Regions from separate parts of the Agrobacterium sp. CG674 genome, predicted to be linked through region 3. Evidence: riboswitches for the same ligand, from Rfam matches in the RefSeq annotation. Region 3 holds a riboswitch; each other region holds the start of a gene.

Region 1 (10,708 bases), on a different contig from region 3:
CCAAGTAAGACTTGAGACATACCTAAAAACAGACACCCGGCCTTGCGCCGGGTGTTTTCGTTTTGTCATATGGGTGTCATTGCCCCGGCCTATGCGGGGGCATCATGACAGACAAAACCGCACCGCTCTTCTCCTTCGGCATCGTCGCCGATCCGCAATATGCCGATATCCCGCCGCGCCCGGAAATGGGCCGCTATTATGCCGAGAGCCCGGCCAAGCTTTCACAGGCCATCGAGGTCTTCAACGCCCATGATCTCGCCTTCGTCGTCACGCTCGGCGATATCATCGATCGCGGCTGGGAGAATTTCGACGCCATCCTCGCGCCCTATGGCAAGCTCAGGCACCGCTCCGTGTTGTTGCCGGGAAATCATGACTTCGCGGTCGCGCCGGAATATCTGGCGCAGGTGCATGAGCGGCTCGGAATGTCGTCGCCATGGTATGATTTCGTGGTTGGTTATGTTCGCTTCGTGGTGCTGGATGGCAGCGATGTCAGCACATTCGCCCCACCACTAGGGGATGCCCGCCGCGATCTCGCAGCGCAACGGCTGGAAGGCTTGAAACAGGCCGGTGCCATCAACGCCCATGACTGGAACGGCTCGTTCAGCGACACACAACTGGCTTGGCTGGGACAGACGCTTGCGGCGGCGGATGCTGCCGGTGAGACAGCAATCCTCTTCTGCCATTATCCGCTCTACCCGCAAAATGCCCATAATATGTGGGATGCGCCTGATATTCTGGTGCTGCTCGCGGCGCACCCAAGTGCAAAGGCATGGTTCTGCGGTCACAATCACGTCGGCAATTATGCCAGCCTCGGCCACACGCATTTCCTGAATTTCAAGGGCATGGTGGATACGCCTGACGAAAACACCTTCGCCATTGCCGATGTCTACGGGGATCGCATCGATATCAGGGGTTTTGGCCGCGAAGAAAGCCGCACGCTGACGTTCTGAAGAGGGTGCGAAAACCCATCGTCAGCGAGATGATTTCACCACACATATTCATTTGATATTCCCCGGGAAAGCGGCTGATATCCGCGTCATATCGCTCATCTATTTTTTGACGAATGCCGTATTTTCAGGAATATTCGATATGTCTTATTCAGAAAACCTTTGGCTCTATTTCTCGCTCCTGTTCGGCATTATCATCTTGCCCGGCATCGATATGTTGCTGGTTCTGGCAAGCTCTCTAACGGGCGGACGCAAGGCGGGACTTGCCGCCACATCGGGGATCATGGCGGGCGGGGTGGTGCATTCGCTGTATGGCGCCGTTGGCGTCGGGCTTCTGGCCAGCCTCATGCCCGTTCTGTTCACGCCGCTGATGATCTTCGGCGCGGCCTATATGATCTGGGTCGGCATCGGCCTCATGCGCAGCTCCATCGTGGTGGAGGGGGATGAGGTCAGTGCCAGCGCATCCGCCCGCCGTGCGTTTCAGCGTGGCGTCGTTACATGCCTTTCCAACCCCAAGGCCTATCTCTTCATGATGGCGGTCTACCCGCAATTCCTGAAGCCGATTTACGGTCCTGTCTGGATACAGGGCGTCATCATGGGGCTGATGACAGCGGGCACGCAGCTTGCCGTTTATGGTACCCTGGCGCTGACGGCGGGCAAAAGCCGGGACTTGCTGGTGTCTTCACCGCATATCACCATTATCATCGGTCGCGCTGCGGGTCTGCTGCTGGTTGTGGTTGCCGGATTTACCCTCTGGGAAGCTCTTGCTTCCGGGTGATATGCGCCTGATAATGCTTCAAAAAAATCACTGCAATGTGACTTCTTTTTGCCATGTGGAACAGGCATCTTCGCCTTCGTGCGTCGCGCTGTTTTGCCGCAGGGATTACGTGACGACACGCAAGCATTCACCCGCCGATGTGCGGACCCAGGAGAGACATGATGAAGCTTAGAACGATTGCCGCATCCATTATGATAGGCTGTCTTTGCGCCGGTGCGGTTTCCGCAGCCGGCGAGGTCGAAAAGCGCGAAGGCTTGATGAAGGGTATCGGCGGTGCCATGGGCGCGCTGGGTGCCATCGCCAAGGGCGAAAAGCCCTATGACGCGGAAACCGTCAAAACCGCTGTCACCACCATCAGCGCCAATGCCAAGGCTTTCCCGGATCAGTTCCCTGCAGGTTCTGAAGGTGGCTCTGCTTCCCCGGCCATCTGGCAGAACTTCGCAGACTTCAAGGCGAAGTCCGATAAGCTGGCCTCGGATGCAGACATGGTTCTGGCACAGCTGCCAGCAGATCAGGCCAGCGTCGGTGCAGCGTTGAAGACGCTGGGTGCCGATTGCAGCAGCTGCCATCAGGCTTACCGCGTCAAGAAGTAATCAGCCCATCGGTCCGCCGGTCTTCGGCGGGCCTTTTTCATGATATCCATTTAAGAAGCGGAAACGGCAATGGCGTCCATTTGGGCAAAGCTGGCGGGCGGTGCTGTTGTTGCCGGGGTCGTCGGGTTCGGAATTTTCATGGGCGTCACCGCGCCTGAGCGCCAGGCACCCAGCCATTGGGCCAACCTTGGCGAACCCAATCTTGCCAATGGCGAGACATTGTTCTGGGCCGGCGGCTGCGCAAGCTGTCACGCCGCCCCTGATGCGACGGGAGATGCGCTGAAGACGCTGGCCGGTGGGCAGGCGCTGCCAAGCCCGTTCGGGACGTTCCACGTGCCCAACATCTCGCCGGATCCGCAGCACGGCATCGGCGCTTGGACGCTCGCACAATTTGGCGATGCCATGACGCGGGGCGTGGGCAAGGATGGCGAACATCTCTATCCGTCCTTCCCCTATAATTCCTATGCGCGGATGACGCCGCAGGATATCAACGACCTCTTCGCCTACCTGAAATCCCTGCCTGCCAGCACCAATGATGCCCCCGGCCACGATCTGCCATTTCCCTTCAACATCCGGCTTGTTCTTGGCGGCTGGAAGTTCCTGTATTTCGATAAGGGCGAACCACGCGTCGAGATTGCCAATGCCAATGCGCAGGTCGTTCGTGGTCAATATCTGGTGGAAGGCCCCGGCCATTGCGGCGAGTGCCACACCCCGCGTGATGCGCTGGGCGGCTTCATGAAGGGCCAATGGCTTGCTGGCGGACCCAATCCAGAAGGCGAGGGGCGCATTCCCGATATTCGCCCGGAATCGCAAACCATCGGCTCATGGAGTGAAGCGGATATCGCCAACTATCTGGAAACCGGCTTCACGCCTGATTTCGATAGCGCCGGTGGCTCCATGGTCAAGGTCCAGCAGAATATGGCCCGTCTTCCCGCTGAAGACCGCCAGGCCATTGCGGCCTATCTCAAGGCACTGCCCGCTCCCTGAGAAGCCATTGACTCCTCAACCCGTCCGCAGGATAACGGTTGTGTGATGGTCTTTCCGGTTCGCCCGGAAAGTGAAAAGGGAACACGATAGGAGCCTCAAGCTTTGATTCGTGGCTGCCCCCGCAACTGTGAGCGGATAGCCTGAAAACGTATTGCCACTGGTCTGGCGCATCGGCACGAAATTCTCCGGGATTTCGTAAAGCACGATGCGAAACAAAGGACCGGGAAGGTGTTTTCAAGGTTGTGACCCGCGAGCCAGGAGACCTGCCATCACGTGAAGTGTCGTCAATGCCGGCGGGGTGTCCGGAACAGCACGGTTTTCAGGTCGGGATATTCCCGCCTTCAAGACCCTGTGTCTCTTTTCCCCGTGGTGAATGTTGAATGCGGTTCTGTGGCGTTTGATCAGAAATGCGCCCACCCGCACGTGAAAGGGTCACCATGTCTATCCACCAGAATACGGCGGCAAGCGCCGTCTCATCCTCAACATCAAGACTTGCGCAATCGCTAACTGCAGCCTTGCTCGGCCTGTTCATCGTGGGCTTTGTCGGCTTTTCGCAGGTCGAAGCCGTGCACAATGCCGCGCATGATACGCGCCACGCCAACGCCTTCCCTTGCCATTGAGGGGAGGAAGATCATGCCGTTTTTCCGTAACATCGTCTTCACCGCCGTTCTGGTGGGCTTGATTGCCGGTCTGGCCGTCAGCGCCATGCAGGCCATCGGCACCACGCCGCTCATACTTCAGGCCGAAACTTTTGAGAGCGGCGGCGCAGAGGTCGCGCATGTCCACACCCATGAGGCGGGCGCACCCGCAGATCATCACCACGATCCAGAAGCGTGGGCACCCGCCGATGGCTTCGAGCGCAATGCCTACACCATCGCCGCCAATGTGCTGACTGCCATCGGCTATGCACTGGTGCTGACGGCTTTGATTTCGCTGCGCAATTCCGCAGGCGGCTGGCGGGAAGGGCTGCTCTGGGGTCTCGCCGGTTTTGCCGCCGTCATGCTCGCTCCTGCCATCGGCCTGCCGCCTGAACTGCCGGGTAGCCCCGCCGCAGAGCTGGGCGCACGGCAGATGTGGTGGGTGGGAACCGTCGCTGCCACGGCGGGTGGTCTGGCACTGCTTGCCTTCAAACGGGCGGAACCGTGGGCTGCCATTTTGGCTATTGCGTTGATTGCCGCGCCGCACATTCTCGGCGCGCCTTTGCCGCCAGAGGGTGAACACGCGCTGGCACCTCTGCCGCTGGAGCGCCGCTTCATCGTTCTGGCAACCGTGACCAGCTTCGTGTTCTGGATCATCTTGGGAACCCTGAGCGGCCATCTTCTCAAGCGTTTCGACGTTGCGAGATAGTATGGAAACCGCAAGCGAATGGAGCGACGGGCTCGATGCCTTGCGTTTTTCCGTTCCCGGCCATGGCGCACCCTGCGCCATGCACCGGCTGGCCTTTAAGGCTTTGCTTGGCAAAGAGCCGCAAAGGGAAGCGTGTCTTCAGTTCTTTGCTGAGAACCGAGAGGCCTTTCTCAAGGCCGCATCAGCCAAGATCAGCAGCCTGAAACTTGCCGCCGATCGCAGCCTGCACATCAACAGCAGAGACGTCAGGCGTGCGATGACAGAAAATCAGCTTGAGGGGACGGCGCGGGCGTGTCGTGTTCTTGATCGACGCTAGAGATGTTCCGCCGCAAACCCGGCCATCTCGGCCTCCGCCTCCGGCCCCCAGAGATCGAGCACTTTCAATATTTCGCTCGCGAAACTCACAGGTGCGGTTCCAGGTGCCGTGATGATGCCTTGGTCGCTGACGGCTTGGGGCTGGTCGCGGTAGTGTTCGGCACCTTCGTAGGTGATGTAGGTGGAGTGTGATGCCACGGAATTTCCGGTATGGGCCACGTTGTTCAACACACCTGTTCCGGCAAGCGCACTCGCTGCTGCGCAAATGCCGGCCACCACACGGTGCTGGGCGCGAAATCGGTGCACGAGATCGGTAAAATCCGGTGCCATTTTCCGTTCCCAGATCAAGCCACCGGGAATGACCAGTGCGTGAACAGTCTCCGGGTCCAGCGCGTCATAAGCCATGTCAGGCACGATTTTCAGCCCACCCATGGAGATGAGGGGCGCACCATCGGGGGATGCGGTGACGATATCGACGCCCAGATAACCGCGAGCCATTGCCGTCAGAATAGCGGGCTCCCAATCGGCAAATTCCTCGGTCAGTGCCAAGGCGATACGGGGCATAGTCATCTCCTGCAATCATCGATGTTTGCTATGCTATCCGAAAAGCAGGTGAGCAAAAAGACTGAAACGAGAGAACGGTCTGACTGTGAGACCTCTTGAGGGCAATGGCTTAAGCTTTGCGCAACAAAAAACGCGGCATCAGATGCCGCGTTTTCTTTAGATCCAATGTTGTCCTGTTCAGGCTGCGGCGCGGTAGCGCTGGCCTGACTGACTGTTGCTTTCCAACCGGAAACGCTCAAGCTGGGCATGGAGCTGGCGCGCTTCATCGGCCAGAATCTGGCTGGCGGCCGTGGTTTCTTCCACCATTGCGGCGTTTTGCTGCGTCATCTGGTCCATATGGTTGACGGAGCTGTTGATCTCTCCGAGCGCCATGGATTGCTCCGCAGCGGCCCGCGCAATGGTCGTCACATGGTCATCGACGCGGTTGACGAGGTCTTCGATCTCTTTCAGCGCTTCCCCGGTCGATAGCACCAGCGATACGCCACCCTTGACTTCATCTGCCGAGGTGGTGATGAGGCCCTTGATTTCGCGGGCAGCATTTGCCGAGCGCTGGGCCAGTTCGCGAACTTCCTGTGCCACGACAGCAAAGCCACGACCCGCTTCACCGGCACGCGCAGCTTCAACACCGGCGTTCAGGGCAAGAAGGTTGGTCTGGAAGGCGATCTCGTCGATGACAGAGATGATCTGACCGATTTTCTGTGAGGATTGTTCGATCCGGCCCATGGCATCGATTGCGTTGCGGACGATGTTACCGGATTTGCCAGCACTGCTTTTCGTGTCGCGCACCATCTGCGTTGCTTCGTTGGCACGTGCGGTCGATGTTTTGACCGTGGTTGTGATCTCTTCCAGGGCTGCGGCGGTTTCTTCCAGTGAGGCCGCCTGCTGTTCGGTGCGTCGCGCAAGTTGATTGGCCGAAGCGGACAACTCGCCGGAGTTGTCGGTGATGGTTCCGGCCGCATGGCGGATGGTCTGCATTGTGCCGCGCAAGGTGGCCAGCGTCTGGTTGACGTTGGTTTGCAATTCGGCAAAGGCACCCTGATAGCTGCCACTCATTTCCTGGGTTAGGTCGGCTTCAGACAGGGCAGCAATAACGCGGCGAACTTCTGTAACACCCAGATCGACATTGATGACCAGTTCATTGACGCTTTCTGCAAAGGTCTGCAGGTCCGCGTCTTCATAGGTCTTGGCAATGCGCTTGGAAAAGTCGCCAGCCGCAGCCGCAGCAACGATGCCGCTGATCGAGGACTGCAAGTCTTTGCTCTGGGCGGTGAGGGCAGCTTCCTGCGCTTCCATTTCACGCATCTGCGTCTCATTGGCTCTGAAGACTTCGAGCGCGCGGGCCATTTCACCGATTTCGTCCTGACGTTCGACGCCGCCGATCGGGTCTTTCAAATCGCCCTTGGCAAGGCGGCTCATCCGCTCTGTGAGCAGGCGCACGGGACGCGAGATCCCACGTCCGCCGACAAACAGTCCGGCAAGCACACCGCCGCCAATCGAAACGACAGCGGTCGCAATCAGAACCACCATTGTCAGGCTGGACACGGAAAGAGCATGCGCGCGCGACGCTTTCAACTCTTCGCCGGAATAGGTGCTGTAAACCTTGACCGCAGCGGTAACGGCCTTCTGGCCTTCAAGACTGTCTGCAAGACCTGCCTTGAGCGCATCGGTTGTTATGGATGGGGTGGCCGTCAACTTCACCAGCACCCTGATTTTATCGAAATAGGCATTAAGCGCCACGCCGATATCGGCAAGCTGCTTCTTTTCAGTTGCATCGGCAGCCGAAGCGATCTTGGGAAGACGCTCCAGCATTTCCTTAGCGCGTTTCTCGGTTTCCGCTGCAAAGTCTGCAGATTTCTCGGGCGCCAGAACCAGCTGGTATGTCATGCGGCTGATCGCGATAATGTCGACACGCAGATCCATCGCCTCACGTGCAGCTTCTTCCTTGGTGCCGGTATCCTTCAAGGCAGTGCCGAGGGACATGAGGCCTTGCGTTCCGGCGATGGTGATTGCGAAGGCCGCAAGCCCCATGAGCGCAACCACCAGGCTAACCTTCTTCAAAATCGAAATATTGCTGATATTCATGTGGGATACCGGTTGGTTGAACTCTCCATCCTGGAAAGCGGCTACTGCCAACTGCGGCTTCATCCCACAGACATCTGAATTAGTTACACCTAAAACCTTTCTATAATATTGAAATGGCGGGGATATACTGCTTCTACAGAACAGCATTAAAGCCCAATGAATGCCTTGAACTTTGAATGCTCCGCGTTCTCATGCCGCAAAGCCGCGCCGGATAGGGTGGTGACCCTGTTCCGGCTGCTGGAAGGTCCATTGCAGAATGCGCGCTGAGGTAAGGCGGGCAGGCGTTGCCACGCCAAAACGCTTCAATCTCTCAAGCCAGGGCCTGCATGAAGCGCATGCCGGTAACGGGGCGCGGTATGAAATCCATGTTTTCATAGAACTTGTGAGCCGCGAAATTGCCGGTTGCGGCACCCACGGATAGGAAGTCGCAGCCGCAACGCTTGGCGACATCACTGGCGCGCGCCACCAGATGCTGGCCTGTGCCATGGCCACGATGACCATCGCGCACGAAAAGATGGTGCAGCTCCATGCCGCGACGACCCTCCTGGGCGCGGTAGAGCGGCATGAGAATGGCGTAACCGATCAGCGTGTCATCGGCCTCGGCAACCAGCGCCGTAATCCACGGCACATGGCCGAACAGGTCGCGTTCAAGCTTCTCTGCCGTAATCCCCGCGGCATCGCCATGGTGGGCGGCCAGAAGCTCAATCATTTCGTTGAGTTCAGGCAGATCACCCTTGCGCGCAGCACGAATGGTCACAACAGACGGTCTCGGCAAGGTCAGAAGGCTGTCTTCGGTCATTCTCGTGTCCTTCGGGTTCTGGTTTTTGCCGTCAGGACGTTTGAAAACAACAAAGCCGCCTGACGGCGGCTTGTTGACAAAATGATCTGTCGAGCCGCCCTTAAAGGAAGGCCCAAAAATACGTGCAGGAAATCAGTGCGCGTGCGTTGATCATGCGGATTAGATGCGCTGGAATTTGGATTGAGTCAAGTCAGATTTCGGCTTTGCGCCACAAGCGGTCATTGGACCAGCGGAAGATTGCTGATACTGTATGGGCCGCAGTCGCGACGCAGTCTGCACGCTCCACATGAATGTATTTAAGAGGTAAAAATGGCGATCTGGCCGTGGAGAGAAAAACGGGCTAACGTCGATGAGTATGGTAGAAATGCCCTCTGGCATCACGCTGCCGATGGGAACTATGAAGCATTAGACGCCGAGTTGCGTTGTGCTGGCAGCCCTTCCGCCGCAGACCAAGATGGGTTTACCACTCTGCACGTTGCCGCTCAAAACTGCCACCTTGAGATTGTGAGAAGGCTTATCGCGGCACATGCGAAGGTCAATGCTGTGGACCGACATGGAAACGGTCCATTATGGACTGCGAGCAGACAGGCAAGCCTGGCGATCGCCGCGGAACCATCTTTTGAAATCGTAGCGCTGCTTTTGAGCAATGGTGCCGATCCGCACCACCTTAACAACGCTGGAAGATCACCGTCTTTTTGGGCGGCGGGAAGTTCCAGGCTTCGAGAAACATACACCACCGCCGGTGTATCGCTCCTCGCTGGTTGAATGTGTCTCCGAGATTTTATCTACGATAAAGCGTCTTTATTATGCGCAAGGTCCGCACCGGGCCAATGACCGCAATCCGCTTCGCGCAAATCGCGGTCATTGCGTCATTGCGGTGATGGGGACATGCTCTATTGTATTTTCTCGTCACGCCGGGAGATGCTGATGCGGAAGCCACAGGTCGACACCGCAATTCGTAAAGAGATTGACAATTTGCTGGAGCGATCCGGCAAGTTATTTGCATCTGGAGCGTTGCAGTCATCTCTTTCAGTTGCTCTAGAGGCTTGGGACCTGATCCCGGAACCCAAGGAAGCATGGGACTATTATGGGCAGAGCCTGTCTGCAGGTTTTGTCCTCGATTATGCAGACCTCGGCGATAAGCGGAGCTGTCAGAAGTGGATCGAAATTATGGCTCTCATGTACGACGACCTGAACCACGAGGACCATTATGTTCTGATGCAGGAGGGTGAAGCGATGTATAAGCTTGGCGATATAGAAAGGGCCTTTTATGTGTTCTCTCGTGTGGAAGAATTATATGGTGCACGGGGCTTCAAAGGCGAGCAAAAAGCCTATCTTACATTCATTAGGGAGGAACGCGGCAAACGAGCAGCCAGCAGTTCTTGATCCCAAATGAAGCTCTCTTATCCATTCGCCTTGGTTGCTTTGGGTCAAATGCCGCAATGGCGCTGATGCGCCAAAAGGGGTCATTGCCAGCTGTCGGCGAGTACAGCACTGTGGGGGCACGTAATCGTTGAGAACGGTAGTTCGATTGAAACCACCTGCTTGGCAGATCATTCCTTTCGCGGCTGCAGTTGGACCCCTGCTCGGAATGCTTCTGCTGCTTCTTCCCTTCTGGGTGAGAAGCTGGGAAGCCGCCCGGACTCTTCTGGCGATGGGATATGTGTTCGGTCTCGTGCCGTCAGTCGTGGGTGGCGTATTGTTCTCCATACTGCGCTATCGCTTTGGGTCAGGATTTCGTTGTGCCGGTTTTTGCGGCGGATGCGCGACTGGTCTCTGTGAAGCGGTAGCAGCGTACCCCGGCGGGCTGGAGATTTTTTCTTCCGCGTTCTTCTATATGACTGGCATCTGTGGGGTTCTTCCGGCCCTCGGTACCCGGTTCCTGGCCCAATATCTCTTGCCAAATGCTTTTGCGAAGCCTTTGCCATGATGTCGGCTTCGAGCCAAATGCAGCCTTGGCGGCAATGCGTCAATTGCGGTCAATGCGGGTTGTCAGTTCGCCGCCTTGAATTTTTGTAAAAAAGACGGCCAAGAATCCAGCTAATCTGTGTCGCCTTCATCCCCGCATAGATTGCGACGATAACTGTCACGTAAAATATAACTGGGCTGTCAGTGGCTCGCACCAGAGTACTGTGCCTGCGGGTAATTTCTCCCTCGAAAAGCCATCTGACCGGTAAGCCCAATAAGGCTGGGCCAAACATACCCACCCCGATTATGAGGCACCACGTCTGTAGCTTGTCCTTCATACGATCCACCTCCTGCAGACAGACCTTAATACACCCGAGTAGCCGATAGC
Region 2 (10,708 bases), on a different contig from region 3:
CAGCAACCTCCAGGCTGGCGATGTGGTGACCGTCATTCCCTATATCTCCTGCGGGCATTGCAGCGCCTGCCTGAAGGGCAAGAGCAATTGCTGCCGCAACATCGGCGTGCTGGGCGTGCACCGGGATGGCGGCATGGTGGAATATCTGTCAGTGCCCTCCCAATTCGTGCTGAAGGCCGATGGGCTGACGCTTGATCAGGCGGCGATGACGGAGTTTCTGGCCATCGGTGCCCATGCGGTGCGCCGTGGTGCGGTTGAGGCGGGGCAGCAGGTGCTGATCGTTGGGGCCGGACCCATCGGCATGGCCGTCGCTGTTTTTGCTGTCTCAAATGGCGGCGTGGTGACGATGATCGACAGCCGGGAAGACCGGTTGAATTTCGGCAAGGAACAGCTCGGCATTGCCCATAGTGTCACGCTCGGAGACGGCGACAAGGAGCATCTATCGCAGATCACGGGCGGCGATTTCTTCGATGTGGTGTTTGATGCGACAGGCAACCCCAAGGCCATGGAGCGCGGATTTTCCTTTGTCGGGCATGGCGGCTCCTACGTGCTGGTCTCCATTGTGGCCAGCGACATCAGCTTCAACGATCCCGAATTTCACAAGCGTGAAACGACGCTGCTCGGCAGCCGAAACGCCACGCGTGAGGATTTTGACGTTGTTCTGGAAGCCCAGCGTGCGGGCAAGGTGCCTGATGCATTGATTACCCATCGAATGACCTTGAGCGAGGTGCCTGCCCGCTTTGCGGAGCTGACCAACCCCAAGGCGGGCGTCATCAAAGGCATGGTGGAGGTGGCGTGAGCCACCATCTGCAAACAAACGAATTTCATCAAACCCGACCGCGAGTGTGGCCATGACCAAGATTACTGATCTGCGAGTTTTCGATCTGCGCTTTCCGACCTCACAGAGCCTCGATGGTTCGGATGCGATGAACCCGGACCCTGATTATTCGGCTGCCTATGTTATCCTCGACACCGATGACGAGGCCCTCAAGGGCCACGGCCTGACCTTTACCATCGGGCGCGGCAACGACATTTGCTGCATGGCCATCAAGGCGATGCGGCATCTGGTGGTGGGAACGGATCTCTCCACCGTTCTCGACAATCCCGGCCAATATTGGCGGCATCTGACCAGCGACAGCCAGCTTCGCTGGATTGGGCCGGATAAGGGTGCCATGCACTTGGCGACCGGTGCCGTGGTCAACGCTGTCTGGGATTTGCTGGCCAAGCAGGCGGGCAAGCCCGTGTGGCAGCTGGTGGCCGATATGAGCCCGGAGCAGATTGCCGATATTGTTGACTACCGTTATCTGACGGACGTGCTGAGCCGCGAGGATGCGCTTGCGATCCTTCAAAAGGCCGAAGGTGGCAAGGTCGAGCGGGCTGCCATTCTCAAAGCGGACGGATATGCCTGCTATACCACATCGGCAGGCTGGCTGGGCTATGGCGATGAGAAGCTGCGCCGCCTTTGCCAGGAGGCCATCGATGCCGGATTCAACCATGTGAAGATGAAGGTGGGCCGCGATCTTGAAGACGATATTCGCCGCCTCACCATCGCCCGTGAGGTGATCGGCCCGGATCGTTACCTGATGATCGATGCCAATCAGGTCTGGGAGGTGGATCAGGCGATTGAGTGGGTCAACAGATTGGCCTTTGCCAAGCCCTTCTTCATCGAAGAGCCAACCAGTCCCGATGATATTGCAGGCCACCGCAAGATCCGGCAGGCCATTGGTTCGGTGAAAGTTGCGACCGGCGAAATGTGCCAGAACCGTATCATGTTCAAGCAGTTCATTGCCGAAGGTGCGATTGACGTCGTGCAGATCGACAGTTGCCGCATGGGTGGTCTGAACGAAGTGCTGGCCGTGCTACTGATTGCCGCGAAATACGACCTGCCCGTCTGGCCGCATGCCGGTGGCGTAGGGCTGTGCGAATATGTGCAGCATCTGTCGATGATCGACTACCTCGTCATTTCAGGCACCAAGGATGGTCGGGTGATCGAATATGTCGACCATCTGCATGAGCATTTCATCGAGCCCTGCAACATCCAGGACGCCGCCTATATGCCACCAACAATGCCCGGCTTCTCGATTGAAATGAAGCCGGAGTCGATTGCGGCCTATACGTTCAAGGGTTGAAGGCAGACAGGGCCGCTTCCAGTCTTGCCCAATCCGCTTCGTTTGCGGGAAGACCGAGCCGCATGTCGGCAGGTCTTTCCTCAAAGATGCGCGTGAGGATACCGTGCTGCATGAGGTGATTGTGAAGGGAGGGAGCGCTTTCATCGCGGATGAGCGTAAACAGGGACGTGCCGCCTGCGATGGTCAGGCCCTTGTGGCTCAAGAGAGTGTCGAGACGCTCCGAACAGGCGTTTAGCCGGGTCCGCATTGCCTCAGCCCACGGCCTGTCGCCCAAAGCTTCTGACGCGATGTGAAGGGCTGGACCTGAGACGGCCCATGGTCCGAGACGCGCTTCCAGCGCCGCTGCCATATCGGGATGGGTGATGGCGAAGCCAAGACGGACTCCTGCCATGCCGTAAAACTTGCCGAAGGATCTCAATACGATGAGAGCGTCCGATGTGGCGGCGTCAACGATGCTCTCGCCACATCCGGTTTCGATAAAGGCTTCATCGACAACCAGCAGCCCGCCCTTTTTCTGCAGTGTCTCAGCAAGTGCAAGCAGTGCGCTGCGCTCGATCACCCGTCCATCCGGGTTGTTCGGATTAACCACGACAGCGTACTCGCAAGCCGAGAGGTCGGCAAAATCTGCCACTTCGGTCACCGGCAAGCCAGCCATGCGCGCCGTTCTGGCGTGTTCGGCATAGGCGGGTGCCAGCACGGCGGCGCGTCTTGCGCCGCGATCCAGTGCGAGTCCGGCCAGAAGCGGCATCAGCATCTGTGTGCCCGGTGCGGCCACCAGATGGGCTGGCGAGGGTGCGCCGAAGGCTGTTGCAGCGACCTGTTTCAGTGTCTCCAAGGCATGGGGTTCCGGCAGCCGCGCAAAGGCGCTGGCGGGAATGGGGGAATGCGGGTAGGAGTGCGGATTGATCCCGGTGGAAAGATCGATCCACGGTTCGGGCGCCTGCGGAAAAAGCTGGCGTGCCCGACCCAGATTGCCACCGTGGCGGATCGCCGGTTGCACTTTTTCTGGTACACTATCGCCCATGTTCTTCGCTCTCGCTTTCCTGTCCCTGCTGATCGAACGCCTTGTCGGTTATCCCGACTGGCTGTTCAAACGCATCGGCCATCCCGTGACGTGGATTGGTTCGCTTATCGCCCTCCTCGACCGAAAATGGAACCGGGAGGGTGACACATTTTCACGCCGCAAGCTGATGGGTGTTGCGGCGCTCGTCATCTTTCTAGGGCTGACGGTGCTGCTTTCAGGGGCAATGCAGTCGCTTTTCCTCCAGCTTCCACTCGGGCTTCTGATCGTTGCGATCCTTGGTGCGTCGCTTCCGGCGCAAAAAAGTTTGGAGCAGCATGTCGAGGCGGTGGCGGTGGCTCTTGAGCGGGATGGGCTGGATGGCGGTCGCAAGGCAGTGTCGATGATTGTTGGGCGCGATCCTGACAAGATGGATGAGGCGGCGGTCTGCCGTGCGGCCATCGAGAGCCTTGCCGAGAATTTTTCCGATGGCGTTGTTGCGCCCTCGCTGTGGCTTGGGCTTCTGGGGCTTGGCGGCGGTGCGGGTTACAAGGCCATCAATACGGCTGATAGCATGATCGGCCATCGCTCACCGCGCCATGAGGCATTCGGCTGGGCATCTGCGCGGCTGGATGATCTGGTCAACCTGCCCGCGTCCCGACTGACCGGGTTCCTGTTCGTTGGCGCTGCTGTTATTGTGAAGGGGGCCTCACCGCAAAACGCTTTTCGGGCCACTATCAGGGATGCGCATCATCACCGCTCGCCCAATGCCGGATGGCCTGAGGCGGCGATGGCGGGGGCGCTGGGCTTTGCGTTGGCCGGTCCGCGCTCCTATGGCGGGCAGATGATCGAGGCGCGGTTCATGGGCGAAGGCGGGCGGCGGGATCTGACATCCGCTGATATTCGCCGGGCGTTGAAGCTGGCACGCATTGCGGACGCCATGATGCTTGGTTTCTTCGGGGTTCTGGCCTTGGCTATCGCGCTATAGCGATCAGCGCATCGAGATCCAGATGGCGTTCCAGATGTTCCGCCAGCCGGTCGAGAACGGCATCCACCTGCTCTTCATAATCAAGCATTGAGCTTTGCCCGCCCAGCCGCGTCAGCCATGCGCTGCGCTGGTCATCATCGGCAAACAGGCCATGGACATAGGTGCCCAGAACACGGCCACTGGCTGAGATCGCGCCATCGGTGTGGTTGCCGATGGTGGCGAAGGCGCGGGCGGTGTCTTTGCCTTCGCTGACGCCGACATGCATTTCATAGCCGGAGAAGGAAATACCGTCGAAGCTTTGGCCGGTGACGGAGACGAGGCGCTTGTCGTCGGTCAGCACAGTCTCGATATCCAGCAGCCCAAGGCCTTCAGCGGTACGAGGCGCACCTTCGATGCCATTGGGGTCGGCAACCGTGTTTCCCAGCATCTGGTAGCCGCCGCAAAGGCCCAGAACATATCCGCCACGGCGCAGATGCGCCTTGATATCGATATCCAGGCCAGATTTTTTCAAAGTGGCGAGATCCGCAATGGTTGATTTGGAGCCGCAGAGAAGCACCAGCGCGCAATCGCCGGGAATGGCATCGCCCGGTCTGATGCGCAGCAGTTCGACATCCGGCTCGGCCTCCAGCGGATCAAGATCATCGAAATTGGAAATATGTGGCAGGATGGGAACGGCAATGCGGATTTTTGCGTCGGGCTTGCGCTGTCCCGGTGCCATGAGGCCGAGCGCATCTTCGGCGGGCAAGCGGCTGGCATCGGCAAAATGCGGCAGCAGGCCAATGGGCCGCCAGCCGGTCTTGGCTTCGATGATGCGCATGCCCTCATCAAACAGCGAGGGATCACCGCGAAAACGGTTGACGATGAACCCCTCGATCATGGCCGCGTCTTCTTTATCAAGAACCGTCTGGGTGCCGACGATGCTTGCGATGACGCCACCGCGATCAATATCGCCGATGAGGATGACGGGGGCATTGGCGGCGCGGGCAAAGCCCATATTGGCGATGTCGTTGGCGCGCAGATTGACCTCGGATGCGCTCCCCGCACCTTCCACCAGCACAAGGTCGCATTTCGCCTTCAGGTGCTCGAAACTATCAAGCACTCGGGCCATCAGGCCAGCCTTCATATGCTGGTAATCGGCGGCCTTGGCATTGCCGATGACCTTGCCCTGCACAACGACCTGCGCGCCGGTTTCGCTTTGTGGCTTGAGCAGCACCGGGTTCATATGCACGGACAGGGGAACACCTGCGGCACGCGCTTGCAAAGCCTGCGCCCGGCCAATCTCGCCGCCATCGGCGGTGACGGCGGCGTTGTTGGACATGTTTTGCGGCTTGAAGGGCATGACGGAAAGGCCGCGCCTTGTGAAGGCACGGGCCAGCCCTGCCACCATCAAGGATTTGCCAACATCCGAGCCTGTGCCCTGAAACATCAAAACGCGCGCTGCCATATCTTTAAAACTCGATGCCCGACTGGGCTTTCACGCCGGCCTTGAAGTGGTGTTTTACCAGCGTCATTTCCGTCACCATATCGGCGGCATCGATCAAAGGCTGCTTGGCGTTGCGGCCGGTGACCATGACGTGAAGGTTGGGCCGACGGTTGACAAGTGTTTCCACAACCTCGTCCAGCGGCAGATAATCATAGCGAAGCGCGATGTTGAGTTCATCCAGCACCACCAGATTGATGGTTTCATCCGCCATCATGACTTTCGCTTCTTCCCAGGCTTTGGTCGCGGCTGCGACATCGCGTTTCAGATCCTGCGTGTCCCACGTGAAACCTTCGCCCATGGTGCGCCATTCCACGCGATCACCGAACATGGCCAGCGCCTGCTGCTCGCCGGTGGACCAAGCGCCCTTAATGAACTGCACAATGCCGACGCGCCCGCCGGTGCCGAGCATGCGCAGCGCCAGACCGAAGGCTGCTGTGGATTTGCCCTTGGCCGGACCGGTATTGACCATCAACAGGCCTTTTTCGACCGTCTTTTCCGAAACTTCGGCATCCTGCACGGCTTTGCGGTTGACCATCTTGGCGCGGTGACGCTCGGCTTCGCTTTCGCTGATATCGCGGTTCATGGCTTCTCATTCCTCTTGGGGCATGCGTGTCAAAGCGGCGACTATAGCCAAAACGGTTTCCACGGCAATGATGCCGCGGCATTGACACAAAAGCCATGCAAGGCATAAGGGTTAACCACTGACGGTCTTTTTCCGGCAACGGGAAAAGCTAAGAGGGAACACGGTTCCGTTCGCAATGCGGACCAATCCGTGGCTGCCCCCGCAACTGTATGCGGTGAGCCTGCGCCATAAGCCACTGGACATTCTGTTCGGGAAGGCGGTGTCGGGCGTCTCACGCCGCAAGCCAGGAGACCTGCCGTTTCAGGGAAATGCGTCTACCGGGCGGGGTGCTCCGGTTAGCCGGTCATATTGAGCGAAACGTGCTTTGGCGCGTGGCGTCGATATCCGCACCCCATATGATTTTGCAGGCGCGGAAAGTTGACACCTTGGATCTGACATCGACCCCACCAGATAAGACCGCGAAAGCAGACGGAGCCGCAGGTGTCGTCGTTTTCGTTTGCCGAAGCTGCCGCGATGAGGTTGACCCGAATGCCGAGCCTCGCCCGGGCGCTAACCTTGCGCAGGCAGCCGTTGAGCTAGGCCGTACCGAGGGCGTCGATGTGCGCAGCGTCAATTGCCTTGCCAATTGCAAGCGCGGCCTCAGCGCGGCCATGCGCAGTGCCGATGGCTGGTCCTATATGTTCGGCTCCCTGACCCAAGACGATGCAGGAGACCTTCTGGTCGGCGCGCGTCTTCTGGCTGGCGCGACAGATGGCCTGATGCCGTGGCGCGGACGGCCCGACAGTTTGAAACGCGGCCTTGTGGCCCGCATTCCCCCTTTGCATTTTACCGAGGAGACATCATGACCACTCTAGACCGCGTTCCCTGCACCATCATCACCGGCTTTCTGGGCGCTGGCAAAACCACCTTGCTGCGTGGTCTGCTGGAAAAACTGGATGGCAAGCGGCTGGCCATCATCGTCAATGAGTTCGGCGATGTCGGTATCGATGGCGAGATCCTCAAGGGTTGCGGCATTGAAAGCTGCCCGGAAGAAAACATCGTGGAACTGGCCAATGGCTGCATTTGCTGCACGGTGGCGGATGATTTCCAGCCGGCTATCGAGCAGATTCTGAGCCGCGAACCCCGCGTCGAGCATATTCTGATCGAAACATCGGGCCTTGCGCTGCCAAAGCCTCTGGTGCAGGCCTTCCAGTGGCCAGCCATCAAAAGCCGCGTGACGGTGGATGCTGTTGTGGCCGTTGCCGATGGTGCAGCCCTTGCCGATGGCATGGTTTCGCATGATCTGGAAGCGCTCGCCGCCCAGCGCCAGAATGACGAGGCACTTGACCATGACGACCCGGTCGAAGAAGTGTTCGAAGACCAGATTGCCTGCGCCGATCTTATCGTGCTGACCAAGGGTGATCTGTTGGATGCCGAGGGTCTGGAGCGCGCAAAGGCGCATATCAATGCTCATCTGCCAAAATCTGCCAAGATCATCGTTGCATCCAATGGCGTGATCGACCCGGCTGTGCTGATCGGTCTGGGTCTGGCCGTTGAAGAGGATATCGACAACCGCCACACACACCATGATGATGAGGAAGACCACGACCATGACGAGTTCGACAGCTTTGTTGTGGAACTGGATGCCGTGACGGATGCGGATGCGCTGGCGGCACGAATCGCCGAAACGGCAGCGTCCGAAAACGTGCTGCGCATCAAGGGTTTTGTCGAGGTTTCAGCAAAGCCCATGCGTTTGCAGGTGCAGGCGGTTGGTTCGCGGGTCAACCACTATTTCGACCGCCCCTGGGGTGCGGGCGAAGAGCGCCGCAGCCGTTTGGTCGTGATCGGTGAGAAGGGTCTTGACCGCGCAAAGATCGAGCGGATGCTGGCAGCCTGATCCATGCACATCCTTGCCACCACATCCTCGTCTCTGGACGACCTGATCGAGCCGGTTGATCTCAACCAGCCACGGGCGGATGTGGTGGTGCTGTCCTTTTCAGCGAGCGACCTTGCGGGGCTGGAGCGCGGATGGGCTGTTCATGGCGATAGCGCGTTGTCGATGGTGAGCGCCAACCTGTCCGAGCTTCGCCACCCCATGTCGGTCGATCTGTGGATGGAAAAGACCGCAGAGCACGCCAAGCTGATCCTTATCCGGATTCTCGGCGGCGCAGATCGTTGGCGTTACGGGGTGGACCAGCTTTCCAGAATGGCACGGCAACGCGGCATCAAGCTTGTGCTTCTACCCGGCGAATGCAGCGAGCGGGATGAGAAGCTGGAGGCCGCTTCTACGGTCGATCTTGAGACGCTGAATGCGATCCTCGCCTTTTTCCGCGCAGGCGGCGCTGACAACATGGCGCGTGTTGCGGCGGGGCTTTCTGCCTTTGCGCGGGGAGATGCCTGGCCTGATATGGTGGCGGAACCGCTGCCCAAATCCGGTTTTTATCGCCCGGGCGAAGGCCTTGTGGCGCTTGAAGAGGCGCTTTCTGGTTTTCCGGACAATGCCCCTCTGCTGCCCATCCTGTTTTATCGTTCCATGCTGCTGGCGGCAGATGTCGCGCCGATCGATGCCTTGTTTGAGGCGTTGCGCGAACGCGGCTTTGCGCCGCTGCCCATCTTCGTCAGCGGGCTGAAGGACCATGACGCCATTCATTTTCTGGAAGAAACGCTTCGGGATTTGAAGCCTGACGCCATCATCGCAGCCACCGCCTTTGCCAGCCAGACGGATGAGAGTGGCACAGCCTTGTTTGCGCGACTGGGGGTTGCGGCGTTTCAGGTCATCATGGCCACGACGCGGCGCGATGGCTGGGTGGATAATCTGCGGGGGCTCAACCCATCAGACCTTGCCATGCATGTGGTGCTGCCGGAACTGGATGGGCGCATGCTGGCCGGGGTCATCTCGTTCAAGCAACCTGACCCCAATGGCGGGCAAGGCCTTGTCAACACGCCGGAGCCTGACCGTATCGAGCAGGTCGCCAACCGTATCTCGGCCTTTCTGCGGCTGAAACATGCAGCCGCCTCGCAGCGGCGTATAGTCATTTTGATGCCGGATTATCCCGGCGCAGCACCGGGGCGCACCGGCTATGCCGTGGGTCTTGATGTGCCGCAGAGCGTGCTGGAAATGCTGCGAGATTTGCGGGATGCAGGATATTCTGTGGATGATATTCCGCACACCACCCGAGAATTGCTGGACCGTATCGAAACTGGCGCCGCATCGTTTGGAGCCGATCACTACGGCGCGTTTCGCGCATCCATGCCATCAGCTGCCAGCCAGGCGCTTGATGACACTTGGGGTGATGTTGCCGAGGATGCTGCTTTCCACGCAGGAGAGTTCCGGTTTCGGGCCGCACAGTTTGGAGCCGTGACGGTGGCGCTTGCGCCGGATCGTGGCCGCAATGAAGACCGGCGTGTGGATTATCACGACCCGACCTTGCCGCCACGCCACGCGCTTGTGGCCTTTGGCGCGTGGATGCAGAAGGGTCTTGATGCCCATGCCATCATCCATGTCGGTGCGCACGGCACGCTGGAATGGTTGCCGGGAAAGACGGTTGCACTATCGCAGGCGTGCTTCCCTGAAATCGTCACCGGGCCGTTGCCGGTCATCTATCCCTTTATCGTTTCCAATCCGGGGGAAGCAGCGGTGGCCAAGCGGCGCATTGCAGCGGTTACCATCGGTCATATCCCACCTGTTCTGATCGAGGCGGGGTTATCGCCCGATCAGATGGCGCTGGAACAGCTTGTCGATGAATATGCGCAGGCCGACGGGCTGGACCGCCGCCGCCGTGACCGGCTGGCCAAGCTCATCGTCGAGAAGGCGCAGGAGACCGGGCTGGCGGCAGATGCGGGCATCGATATGGGCGATGATGCCGATACGGCGCTGTCCCGAATCGATGCCTTTCTATGCGATCTCAAGGATTTCGCCATCAAGGATGGTCAGCATGTGTTTGGCCGATGCGCGGATGATGAGCCGGATTCCTTGAGACGTCAGAGTGCTGTTGCGGAAAAGGCAGCGCTTCTATCGGCACTGGATGGACGCCATATTGCGCCGGGGCCATCGGGTGCGCCTGCACGCGGGCGGCTGGATGTGTTGCCCACGGGGCGAAATCTCTATGCTGCCGACCCACGTACCATGCCGACCCGGACCGCGTTCGAGCTTGGCCGTATGGCGGGTGAGGAAGTTCTGCGCCATCACCTGCAAAGCCATGGCGACTGGCCGAAACATATCGTCTTCGATCTCTGGGGCTCGGCCTCGCTGCGCAATGGTGGCGAGGATGTGGGGCAGGCGCTGCATTTGATGGGTGCCAGACCCATCCACGATATGGCAACGGGGCGTGTGACCGGCATCGAAGTGCTGCCGCCGGCCGTGCTGGGGCGGCCCCGTGTGGATGTGACATTCCGCATTTCCGGCCTGTTCCGGGATATGTTCCCGGCCTTGATTGCGCTGCTGGACGCTGCGGCCAAGGCGATTGCCCGCCGCGAGGAAGCGTCTGGCGACAACCCGCTGGGCGAAGAAGCCGCACAGCTCGGCCATATACCCGCACGGATTTTT
Region 3 (10,708 bases):
TCAGGCTCTCCATGGGCTTGCCGTCCAGCGTGACGTCGCCGTATCTAGCCTTTCGAAGGCCGCAGAGAAGCGACATGAGGCTTGTCTTGCCGGAACCATTGGGCCCGACAATGCCCAGAAATTCGCCCGGCCGGATTTCGAGACTGACATTTCTGACGATATCGACGCCACCGGCAGACCAGCATAGATCGTGCGCGCAAAGGGTCATACCGATCTCCGTCGCTGGCTGAGAATGAGCGCGAAGGCAGGGGCTCCGAAGAGCGCCGTGATGACGCCAATCGGCAGGACCTGCCCGGCGATGATGGTGCGCGAAACGATGTCTGCCGCAATCATGAACACGGCACCGGTCAAGGCCGCAGCGGGCAACAGTCGTCCATGGCGGACGCCGACGATCATGCGGGCGGCATGGGGAATGACAAGACCGATAAAGCCGATGGAGCCGACAATGCTGACCATGATGGCCGTCATCAGCGCGCAGATGCCGGTGAGCACGATGTAGACGCGCCGAACCGGTATGCCGAGCGAGGCAGCGGAGCCGGAGCCGAAGGTAAAGGCATCCAGCGCGCGCGCATGCCACAGGCAGACCAGAAGGCCGATAAGCGTGACCGGCAAGGCCAGCCACACATCTGGCCAGCGCACACCAGAGAGATTGCCGAGCAGCCAGAACATGATGCCCCGCGCCTGTTCGGCATTGGCTGCCTTTGTCACGATAAAAGAAGTGATGGCATTGAAAAGCTGCGAACCCGCCACACCCGCCAGAATGATGGCGCTGTTTCCGCTGCCAGCCCTCAACGCCAGCAGGCTGACGAGGGCAAAGGCTGTGAGCGCACCGAGGAACGCGCCGAGCGGCATGGTGAGCATGCCAGCGCCGAAGCCTAGAATGGCAACGCCCACCGCGCCCGTCGATGCACCGGCTGAAATGCCGAGAATGTAAGGGTCGGCCAGCGGATTCCGCAACAGCGCCTGAAGCACGACGCCCGACAACGCAAGGGCTGCTCCGCAGCAGGCCGCAACCACCGCCCGACTGAGGCGGTAGTTCCAGATGATGCCTTCATCGATCGCATCCAGCGGATAGCCGGCATCGAACACGCGGTTTGCCACCGTCTTGGCAACGACATCCATCGAAATGGATGTTTCGCCAATGGCCGCGCCGAGCCAGAGCGCCAAGCCCAGGAGCCCGGCCGCCAGCAAGACGGCACGGGTTATGGTGAAACAGGCACCCATGGCCTAGTTGGAAAGCCCAAGCTGGACGATAGCATCGGCCAGAACTTCGATACCATCGATGGTGCGGATCGTCGGGTTCATGGCCTGTGCATCCATGGTTACGATATGGCCCTCTTTGACAGCTGGCATGAGGCTGGTAACCGGATCTTCCTTCAAGAACTTCTGCTTGAGTACAACATCATCTGCCGGAAAGCGCCTACGATCCATCTTGCCCGCGACGACGATTGTGGGGTTGGCCTTGGCGATGGTTTCCCAACCAACCGTCGGCCACTCTTCATTGCTTTCGATAACATTTTTGATGCCGAGTGCCGACATGATATAGCCGGGTGCACCGTTCTCGCCTGCAACGTAAGGGTCGATTGCAAGCTCTGCGCTGGAGAACCAGAAGACTGCGGAAAGCTCGCCCTTGGCGGAAACGATCTTCTTGCGTGCAGCCTCTTCGCGGGCCTTCAGTTCGGCCACCAGCTTTTCGCCCTTGTCCTGAACATTGAAGATTTGCGCAAGATCAGTCACCTCCTGATAGATCAGGTCCATGGTGAACACGGAATGGCGCACGCCATCCCCACCGCCGGAATTGTCCTTGCCGGTGCAATCGGCGGGCGATGTGTAGACGGGGATTTTCAGCTCTTCAAACTGCTCCGGCTTGGCAACCACACCTTCCGGGCCGACATGCCATTGATACTGCACCGTGACCAGATCCGGCTTCTTGGCCAGAACGCTCTCGAAACTCGGGTCATTATCCGCAAGCCGGTCGATCTTGGCATTGGCTTCTTCATACCCCTTGATCACAGGGCCAATCCACACGGCGGTGCCGACAACCTTATCTGAAAGGCCCAGCAGATAGAGAATTTCCGTGGTGCTCTGTCCAACTGAGACGGTGCGCTCAGGTGCATGCGTGAAGGTGACATCCCGACCGCAATTCTTGAGTGTCAAAGGATAGGACGTCTGGGCCGCATGGGCAGAAGGCAGCGATGCAAACGAGCCTGCAACCGCGAAAATGGCAGCGCCGATGGCGTGCCTGAAGTGTAATGTCATTTCGATAGTCCCCGATCGTCATGAGTTGCGCGAGGCGCAACTGGGTATGAACATGTTTAGACAGTCAGCCCGCAAAGACGGGACGTCGGGACGATCTGAAACCGGGACATGGCAGATGAATAAGGCGCAGGCTAGCGCTCGATGCAATCACGACGTCTCCTGTTCCGGGCATCCCCGCCCGCGAATTGGATTGAACATATGACGGCAGGTCTCCTGGCTCACGGATTTGCGCCTTCGCCCAACCTTCCCGCAAATCGCTTTGCAGTGGCATGACGCCTTTAAAAGCGTCATAGGGCTCGACAATCCGCTCACAGTTGCGGGGGCAGCCACGGCATCGGATGTAAGTCCTCACCGTATTCCCTATTATTCCTTACGATTGCTCGCTTGGAACCGTCGCAACCAGTTAGACGCAATCGCGACATACCGTCAAGTCGAATAATTGTTATGTTATTACATATCGACTTGCAAGCGTTGATTTGCGATGTTTCACGGCTCATCCTATCGCACGAAAAAGCCGGGAATCTCTTCCCGGCTTCAATCTCGAACTATCGATAATATGGCTGTTTATGGCAGCGTGTAGGCGATGACATAGTCACCGGGCTTTGTGCCGACAGAGCCATGGCCGCCTGCAACCATCACCACATACTGCTTTCCATCATCCATGGCATAGGTCATCGGCGTAGCCTGTCCACCGGCTGGAAGACGACCTTCCCAAAGCTGCTTGCCCGTGGTGAGATCATAGGCGCGCAGATAATTGTCCACCGCCGCACCGAGGAAGGCAACGCCGCCCTTGGTAATCATGGGGCCGCCGATGCCGGGAACGCCGACCTTGAAAGGCAGGGGAAGCGGCGTCATGTCATAAACCGTGCCGTTCTTGTGCTTGTAAGCCACGTCACCCGTGCGCAGATCAGCACCTGCAACATATCCCCATGGTGGAGCCTGGCATGGAATGCCGAGCGGTCCGAGGAAGGGTCCCATCAACACCCCATAGGGCGCGCCATCATTTCTGTTCAGACCCTGTTCGCTGCCTTTTTCGTCCTGACCCTTTGGCGGGATCTGGTCGCGTGGCACGAGCTGCGATGTAAAGGCAAGGTATGTCGGCATGCCGAACATCACCTGCCGCTCCGGATCGACAGCAACAGAACCCCAATTGAACGTACCAAAATTGCCGGGATAAATAAGTGAGCCATTGAGCGATGGCGGCGTATAACGGCCCTCATAGTTCAGCTGATGAAACTTGATCCGGCAAGCCAGCTGGTCGAACATGGAAACACCCCACATGTTCGATTCAACCAGTGGCTCCGGCTTGAACGACAAGGCGGATGTTGGTTGCGTAGGCGAAGTGAAATCCTCGGGGATAGCGCCGCCCGGTGCCTTTTCTTCCGTAATGCCCAGCAGTGGCTCGCCATTGCGTCGATCCAGCACATAGATATCGCCCTGTTTTGTGGGTCCGACCAGAGCCGGAACGGCCTGGCCGTCCTGTCTGGTAATGTCGAGCAACACGGGCTGCGCGGGAACATCCATGTCCCAGAGGTCATGGTGCACAGTCTGGCGCACCCAGCGATCCTGTCCCGTGTTGATATCGAGCGCGACAATGGAAGACGAGTATTTCTCGACGCTTTCGCTGCGGCCCATGCCAAGCTGGTCCGGAACCTGATTGCCAAGCGGAATGTAGACGAGACCCAGCGCTTCATCGACGCTGAAAATAGACCAGCTGTTCGGCGAGTTCGTTGTGTAAGTCTGGCCGGGCTGGAGAGGTTCTGTCTGTGTCGGGTTGCCCGAATCCCAGTTCCAGAGCAAAGCGCCGGAGTTGACATCGAACGCCCTGATGACGCCGGATTGCGACTGCGTTGAATAATTGTCGTTGACCGCACCGCCGATGATGATCTTGTTGCCGACGACGACAGGCGGGGATGTTGAGTAATAGTAACCCGCCGGATTGTACTTCATGCCGTTGGCGAGCTGCAACGTGCCCTTGTCAGCAAATCCCTCACAGACCAGCCCAGTCAAAGTATCGAGCGCAATCAGGCGGGCATCTGATGTCGGCAGATAGACGCGCTGTGCGCAAGCAGTGCCGGCCTGTGCAGCCGGATCCGCGTAATATGTCACACCACGGCATGTCTGGTGCTGGCGATCCGGGTTCAGGCCAGCATTCGGATCGTACTTCCACTTTTCCTTGCCGGTGGCCGCATCAATGGCGATAGCCCAATTATGCGGCGTGCAGAGGTACAGCGAGTTGCCGACTTTTAAGGGAGTCACCTGATAGGTTGTCTCACCCACATCATCAGGCAATTTGACGTCGCCCGTCTGGTAGCGCCAGGCTTCCTTCAGATCGCCGACATTCTGCGTGTTGATCTGCGCCAGCGGCGAATAGCGTTGGCCATACGAGGTTCGGCCGTATTGATGCCATTCATTATCGGGAACCGGATTTCCGAACTCAGGCGATGCGGTCACCACGTCGGTGGGCAGCGCGCCTTCCATATCGTGCGGGTCCTGCGTCATGGCAAATGCCGCTGCACCCACGGAAACCAGAACCGCAGTTAAAAGTGGAACCGCGTTTGCGCCGTAGGAGATGCCCGTGGGGCTGGTAAAGCCCAGAGGCTTTCTGATCCATGGCATGAGAAGCCACATGCCCACCACGATGATGAAGCCGCCGCGCGGGCCCAGTTGCCACCAGTCAAAGCCGACTTCCCACAACGCCCATAAGAGCGTGGCAATGACGAAGACCGCGTAGAAGTGAAGCGCAAGCTTGTTTCTTTTGAACAGCAGAGCGCCGGTCACAATGAATGCGATGCCAGCCAATGCGTAATAGAGACTGCCGCCCAGCATAGCGAGCTGCGAGCCAAAGCCAAAAATTGCTAAACCAATCAGAGTCAGGATGACTGCAGTTGATGTAATTGCCATAAAATGCCCCCGGCGTGGTCTCCCGCGCCGAAAACACAATCCACTACCGAAAGGTTCCCAAAAAAATCACGATTTGGCCACTTTTCCGAAATCGCTGAATGCATTGAGCATTTCGGCAGCCTTCTTTTCCGAGGCAATCATCGCTGCCAGCAGTATCCTTGACTGACCGGCTCTCAATGTCTGCGAATGGATGGCGCCTGCCGCTCCCAGATCGTGACCGCCGCCGCCGCCACCATAACCGGCAACGAGAATGCCCGTCGGCACCCGGCTGGAAACGATGACGGGAACCTTAGTCTCCCGGCACCGGCCAACGGCTTCAACAATACGCACATTGGCATTGCCGGAGCCCAGCGCAGCCAGAACGATACCGTCAGCGCCTGCATTCAGGCTGGCATCGATATGGGTTGCATCACAGCCCGGATAGATGGCGACGATATCCACTCTGACATCTTTGACGCTTGCGGACAGGCCGGGGCTTTGCGGACAGAGAACATGGCCCGCCAGATCAAAGGCATTGCTCTCATCCGATGAGCGCTTGTAGAGGCCCCATGCCGGAAACAGCGGTCCGCCGAAGCAGACAAGGACGCCCCTCTCAATATTGGATGGATCGACGCTCGCTTCGATGGCGGCCGAAAGATTGCCCGGCCCATCTGAGCGCGGATGATCTGCGGTGAACTGGGCACCGGTAAAGATGACGGGTTTGGTCAGATAGTGTTGGAGATGGACGAGAAGAGCGCTCTCCTCCATGGAATCGGTGCCATGCAGAATGACGATCCCATCCACGGAGGGATCGGCAAGCTCCTTGCCGACCGCCTCGCTGATATCCTGCATATCGGACAGCGTCAGGCTGGAGGAATCCTTCGCCATCAACTCCACGGGCTTGACCAGCACATCGGCAGACGACAGGCCAGACACAAGCGCCTCACCCGACAGCGCGGGCCTTGCCGCGCCGTCATCACCGCGTTTGCTGGCAATGGTGCCGCCGGTGGCGATGACGGCCACCCGCATTTTCGACAGATCAGTGCCCACGATCTGCCCCGGAGCCAGAGCGTCTGTCTGCATCGGCTTTCGCCAGTTCATGGATGCGATTTCGCAACATATACCAACCCGCAACAAGAGCTGGCGCAATGATGACGAGCGAACCGACCGTCAATGTGCCAGCAGGATAATCCAGCGCCATCAGCACCAGCACGCTGAAAAGAAAGACAAGCGTCATTATGCCGGTATAGGGCGCGCCGAACATTCTGAAATCAGGACGATTCATTTTCCCCAGCCGCGACAGATGCCACAGCTTGAGTTGGCATAACACGATGACTCCCCACGCGCAAATAATGCCCAGCGCAGAAAGATTGAGGGCAATTTCAAAGGCTTCAGCGGGCACGAAGGCATTCATGATGACACCGATGACGGTGACGACTGCCGTCACTGCAATGCCGCCATAGGGCACGCCAGCCTTGTTCATTTTAGCCAGTGCCGCCGGCGCTGAACCGGAAACCGCCATGGAATGAAGGATGCGGCCTGTGGAATAAAGCCCTGCATTCAGCGACGAAAGAACCGCCGTGAGCACCACAAGGTTCATAATGATATCTGCACCTTCGATGCCGATGGAGCCGAAGAAGGTCACGAACGGGCTCTCACCTGCCTTGTAGGCGGTGTAGGGCAAAAGAAGCGACAAAAGCAGAACCGAGCCGACATAAAACACCAGCAACCGGAACACCACCGTGCGGATTGCGCCGGGAATAACCTTGCGCGGGTCTTCGGTTTCGCCCGCCGTAGTGCCGATCAGCTCAATGGACGCATAGGCAAACAGGACCCCCTGGATAATGATGAAGGCTGGCAAAATGCCATTGGGGAAGAAACCGCCATTATCACTGATGAGGCTGAACCCCGTCACATGGCCTTCAATGGGCGTGCCAAAAATGACGAAATACACACCAACAACCAGAAAGGTAGCAAGAGCGATGACCTTGATCAGGCTGAACCAGAACTCAAGCTCACCGAAAACCTTCACCGACAGCATGTTCATGCCCAGCACGATAACCAGCGCGCCAAGCGCAAAGACCCATTGGTCGATGCCCTGCATCCACGGCACATATTGCTTGAAGAAATTCATGTAGATCGCCACCGCCGTGACATCGGCAACTGACGTCATGGCCCAGTTCATCCAGTACATCCAGCCAACGGCAAAGGCCATTTTCTCGCCGTAGAACTCACGGGCATAGGACACGAAGGAGCCGGATGAGGGGCGGTGCATGATCAGCTCTCCCAGTGCCCGCAGCACCAGAAAAGCGAAGAAGCCGCAGATGGCGTAGACGAACACCAATGCGGGACCGGCTGCGGCAAGACGGCCGCCTGCCCCGAGGAAGAGCCCCGTTCCGATGGCGCCACCAATGGCAATCATCTGGATCTGGCGCGGCTTGAGAGCCTTGTGAAATCCAACGTCCTCTTTGAGTTGGATGTCCCGTTCGTGATATTGCTGATTTGACTTTACTGACAATCGCCCCTCCCTCAGAGCTTAAGTCATCCGCAAATCCGTCTCATGACGGTCTGGCATCTTGGGCCAGACGCAACGGCTTGGCGGCTTGGCGTTAAAAATTTCAAAGCGAAATATAAGTCTGCTATGCTGCAAGACAGATTTTGCAATCTCAAATACGTGCCAAATTTTCTGACGTCAAGCATCATTCCAGACGGCCTGACACGCGTGAACGACCAGAAAGCCCCGGAGTGAGGCCGCAAACTGGATGAAAACAACTGAAGATATGAGGTTGGCGTAAAAACGTTCTGGCGCGGGTGAGCGCCATTCGAGTTGCACGCTGGCGGGCTGTCAATCGTCGGGAACCATGCGTCGCTAAAGGTTGCGACGCCGACAAGGCCACCTTATCCGAGCGGCCTGCGATCGGTCATGATGGACGTAATGATCTGCTTGACGCGACCGAGATGGGCTTCCATGGCGCTTCTGGCCGCTTCATCCGATCCCGCCGCGATGGCTTCCGCAATCAGACGATGCTCGATATTCGAGGCAGCGCGCCGGTCAGCCATGACGTTCAGCAGTCCCGATTGCTGGCTTAGCGAATCGCGCGCATCAGAAAGGACCTTGGCGAAAACCGAATTGCCGGACGCTTCGGCAATGGCGCCGTGAAACTCAGAGTCCAGCTTGACCCATTTGAGCGGGTCTTCCTGCGCATCCATCGCATCACACAGCTTCAGAATACCGGTGAGTTGCTCGCCCGTGCGCCGAACGGCGGCCCATCCGGCAGCGGGAACTTCGATATAGGGCCGGGCCTCGATGAGATCGCGCGCCGAATAACCACCATAGCTCAGCTCAGGGCTTGGCCTGTCGGTCAGAACAAATGTGCCGCTGCCTGTCCGGGTCTGGGTCATGCCAAGCGTCTGCAAGGAGCGCAGCGCCTCACGCACAATGGGTCGACTGACGCCGTATTTGCCAGCCAGATGCGTCTCGGCAGGCAAGCGCGTGCCAATGCTCAACCGCCCCGAGACGATTGCCAGACGCAAATCCTCAAAGACCGATTCCGCCGCGCTTTTACGGCTGATCGGACTTGTTTCTGATAAAAATTCCACCCCTGCACTCATGCCGCTAACCTTTTATAAACAGGCGATCATTGTCAAGGCATCCGAAGTAGACCTCAGCCGGTTTTGACGAAACAATAAAAGCGAATACGCCTAATTTTTAAGCGCGCCGAAAAAGATTGCAAATCAATAGGCGCTGCGTCATCTATGCCCCATGACGCTGCGCGACCTGACCATATTGGTGATCGACGAAAACGCCATCCGCGCCTCCATTATCGAGGAGGGATTGCGGGAAGCGGGGCATGACCGTGTGACGGTCATTCATGAAGTGCACGGCGTTGCGCGCATCATCGAAACACTGTGTCCAGACGTGATCGTCATCGATATCGAAAATCCCAATCGCGACATGATGGAGCATCTGTTCCAACTGACACGCACTGTCGGGCGGCCCATCGCCATGTTTGTGGATCGATCGGACACCGCATCCATCGAGGCAGCCGTGGAGGCGGGCGTTTCGGCCTACATTGTGGACGGCCTGAAGAAAGAGCGCGTCAAACCCATTCTCGATATGGCCGTCAGCCGCTTCAATGCCTTCAGCCGCCTGAAACGGGAGCTAGCCGATGCCAAATCCGCACTTGAGGACCGCAAGATCGTTGAGCGCGCGAAGGGCATTCTCATGAAGATGCGCGGGCTTTCAGAGGAGGAAGCCTTCGCGCTTTTGCGCCAGACGGCCATGAACGAAAAGAAAAAACTCTCCGATATCGCGCAGAGCGTGGTGACGGCAGCCGGTCTGTTGATGTGAACGGCTGACGGAGCGAAAGGAAGCAGACCATGACCAGCAACGGTCGCGTAGACAAAGCCCCGGCCCTGATCGGCAATGACAGCCAGCGCACCCTGCGCGCAGGCTTCATTCCGCTTGTCGATGCCTCGGTGCTGATCGCGGCTGCCGAATTCGGCTTTGCGGAGCGTGAAGGCCTGACGCTGGATCTGGTGAAGGACGTTTCCTGGGCCAATGTGCGTGACCGGCTGGCGTTCCGGCAGTTTGATATCGCACATATGCTGTCGCCCATGCCCGTCGCGTCCATGCTGGATCTCGGCTCCAACCCCTCCCCCACCATTACGCCCTTCTCGCTCGGGCGGGGTGGCAATGCGATTACCCTGTCGACACGGCTGTTTTCACGCATGCGCGAGCTTACCGGGCTTTCCGAGACAGCAAGCGCACTGGAAAACGCAAATGCGCTGAGAGCCCTTTTGCAAGACATGCGCTTGCGCGGCGAAACCGTGCCCACCTTTGGCGTGACCTACCCCTTCTCATCCCACAATTACGAATTCCGCTATTGGCTGGCCGCTGGCGGCATTGACCCTGATCGCGATGTCAAACTCGTGGTCGTCCCGCCGCCGCTCACATCGGATGCGCTGGCCGCAGGCGCCATCGAAGGCTTCTGCGTCGGCGCGCCATGGAACATGATTGCCAGCGCGCGCGGCATCGGCCGCATTGTTGCTGCGAAACAAGATATCTGGCCATCCGCCCCGGAAAAGGTGGTGGGTATGCGACCCGATTGGGCCGAGACACAGCCGGAGGCGGTTTCACGCCTGCTGGTGGCGCTGGATGCGGCGGCACGCTGGTGTGACGACATCGACAATCACGCCACCCTTTCAGAAACGCTTAGCTCTGCGAAATACATCGGAGCACCCATGGAGATCCTGCGGCAGGTGCTGGCCGGGCGCTTCAGCGTGGATGCGCTGGGGAACCAGCGGGTTATTGAACGCTACTTTACCTTCCACGACACATTCGCCAATTACCCCCGCAAAAGTCAGGCGCTGTGGATCTACAGCCAGATGATCCGCTGGGGGCAGACGCGCTTTTCAAGGCAAGCCGCTGAAGCAGCCGCATCAGCCTACCGGACCGATCTTTATCGCCATGCGCTGGGATCTAGCAACGCCCCCGTCGAGCCGGATATCCGCGTTGAAGGCGATGTGGATGGCGACCGCTTCATGGACGGCCATGTGTTCGATC

The links. A riboswitch is a leader RNA that binds a small molecule or an ion and turns the genes downstream of it on or off. The one in region 3 is predicted to bind cobalamin.
Region 1: another riboswitch for cobalamin. It lies ahead of ACQZ51_RS03665 (CbtB domain-containing protein); the one in region 3 lies ahead of ACQZ51_RS05370 (ABC transporter substrate-binding protein).
Region 2: another riboswitch for cobalamin. It lies ahead of ACQZ51_RS15295 (DUF1636 family protein); the one in region 3 lies ahead of ACQZ51_RS05370 (ABC transporter substrate-binding protein).

The regions. Positions count from the first base shown of each region.
Region 1 is NZ_JBNWDZ010000001.1:763,469-774,176, forward strand. It holds gene ACQZ51_RS03640 (superoxide dismutase) at 1-8, shown strand, start outside; gene ACQZ51_RS03645 (metallophosphoesterase) at 105-950, shown strand; gene ACQZ51_RS03650 (LysE family translocator) at 1,090-1,725, shown strand; gene ACQZ51_RS03655 (c-type cytochrome) at 1,887-2,318, shown strand; gene ACQZ51_RS03660 (c-type cytochrome) at 2,388-3,305, shown strand; cobalamin riboswitch at 3,335-3,590, shown strand; gene ACQZ51_RS03665 (CbtB domain-containing protein) at 3,743-3,925, shown strand; gene ACQZ51_RS03670 (CbtA family protein) at 3,939-4,652, shown strand; gene ACQZ51_RS03675 (hypothetical protein) at 4,654-4,968, shown strand; gene ACQZ51_RS03680 (type 1 glutamine amidotransferase family protein) at 4,965-5,531, opposite strand; gene ACQZ51_RS03685 (methyl-accepting chemotaxis protein) at 5,709-7,613, opposite strand; gene ACQZ51_RS03690 (N-acetyltransferase family protein) at 7,924-8,412, opposite strand; gene ACQZ51_RS03695 (ankyrin repeat domain-containing protein) at 8,722-9,177, shown strand; gene ACQZ51_RS03700 (hypothetical protein) at 9,340-9,798, shown strand; gene ACQZ51_RS03705 (hypothetical protein) at 9,944-10,342, shown strand.
Region 2 is NZ_JBNWDZ010000005.1:81,120-91,827, forward strand. It holds gene ACQZ51_RS15265 (zinc-binding alcohol dehydrogenase family protein) at 1-799, shown strand, start outside; gene ACQZ51_RS15270 (L-fuconate dehydratase) at 852-2,129, shown strand; gene cobD (threonine-phosphate decarboxylase CobD) at 2,119-3,153, opposite strand; gene cbiB (adenosylcobinamide-phosphate synthase CbiB) at 3,152-4,117, shown strand; gene ACQZ51_RS15285 (cobyric acid synthase) at 4,104-5,561, opposite strand; gene cobO (cob(I)yrinic acid a,c-diamide adenosyltransferase) at 5,566-6,183, opposite strand; cobalamin riboswitch at 6,289-6,497, shown strand; gene ACQZ51_RS15295 (DUF1636 family protein) at 6,609-7,028, shown strand; gene cobW (cobalamin biosynthesis protein CobW) at 7,022-8,059, shown strand; gene cobN (cobaltochelatase subunit CobN) at 8,063-10,708, shown strand, end outside.
Region 3 is NZ_JBNWDZ010000002.1:12,672-23,379, reverse strand. It holds gene ACQZ51_RS05380 (ABC transporter ATP-binding protein) at 1-208, opposite strand, end outside; gene ACQZ51_RS05375 (FecCD family ABC transporter permease) at 205-1,224, opposite strand; partial or broken gene ACQZ51_RS05370 (ABC transporter substrate-binding protein) at 1,228-2,172, opposite strand; cobalamin riboswitch at 2,446-2,669, opposite strand; gene ACQZ51_RS05365 (glucose/quinate/shikimate family membrane-bound PQQ-dependent dehydrogenase) at 2,824-5,163, opposite strand; gene ACQZ51_RS05360 (asparaginase) at 5,230-6,171, opposite strand; gene ACQZ51_RS05355 (amino acid permease) at 6,182-7,660, opposite strand; gene ACQZ51_RS05350 (FadR/GntR family transcriptional regulator) at 8,041-8,754, opposite strand; gene ACQZ51_RS05345 (ANTAR domain-containing response regulator) at 8,906-9,493, shown strand; gene ACQZ51_RS05340 (CmpA/NrtA family ABC transporter substrate-binding protein) at 9,523-10,708, shown strand, end outside.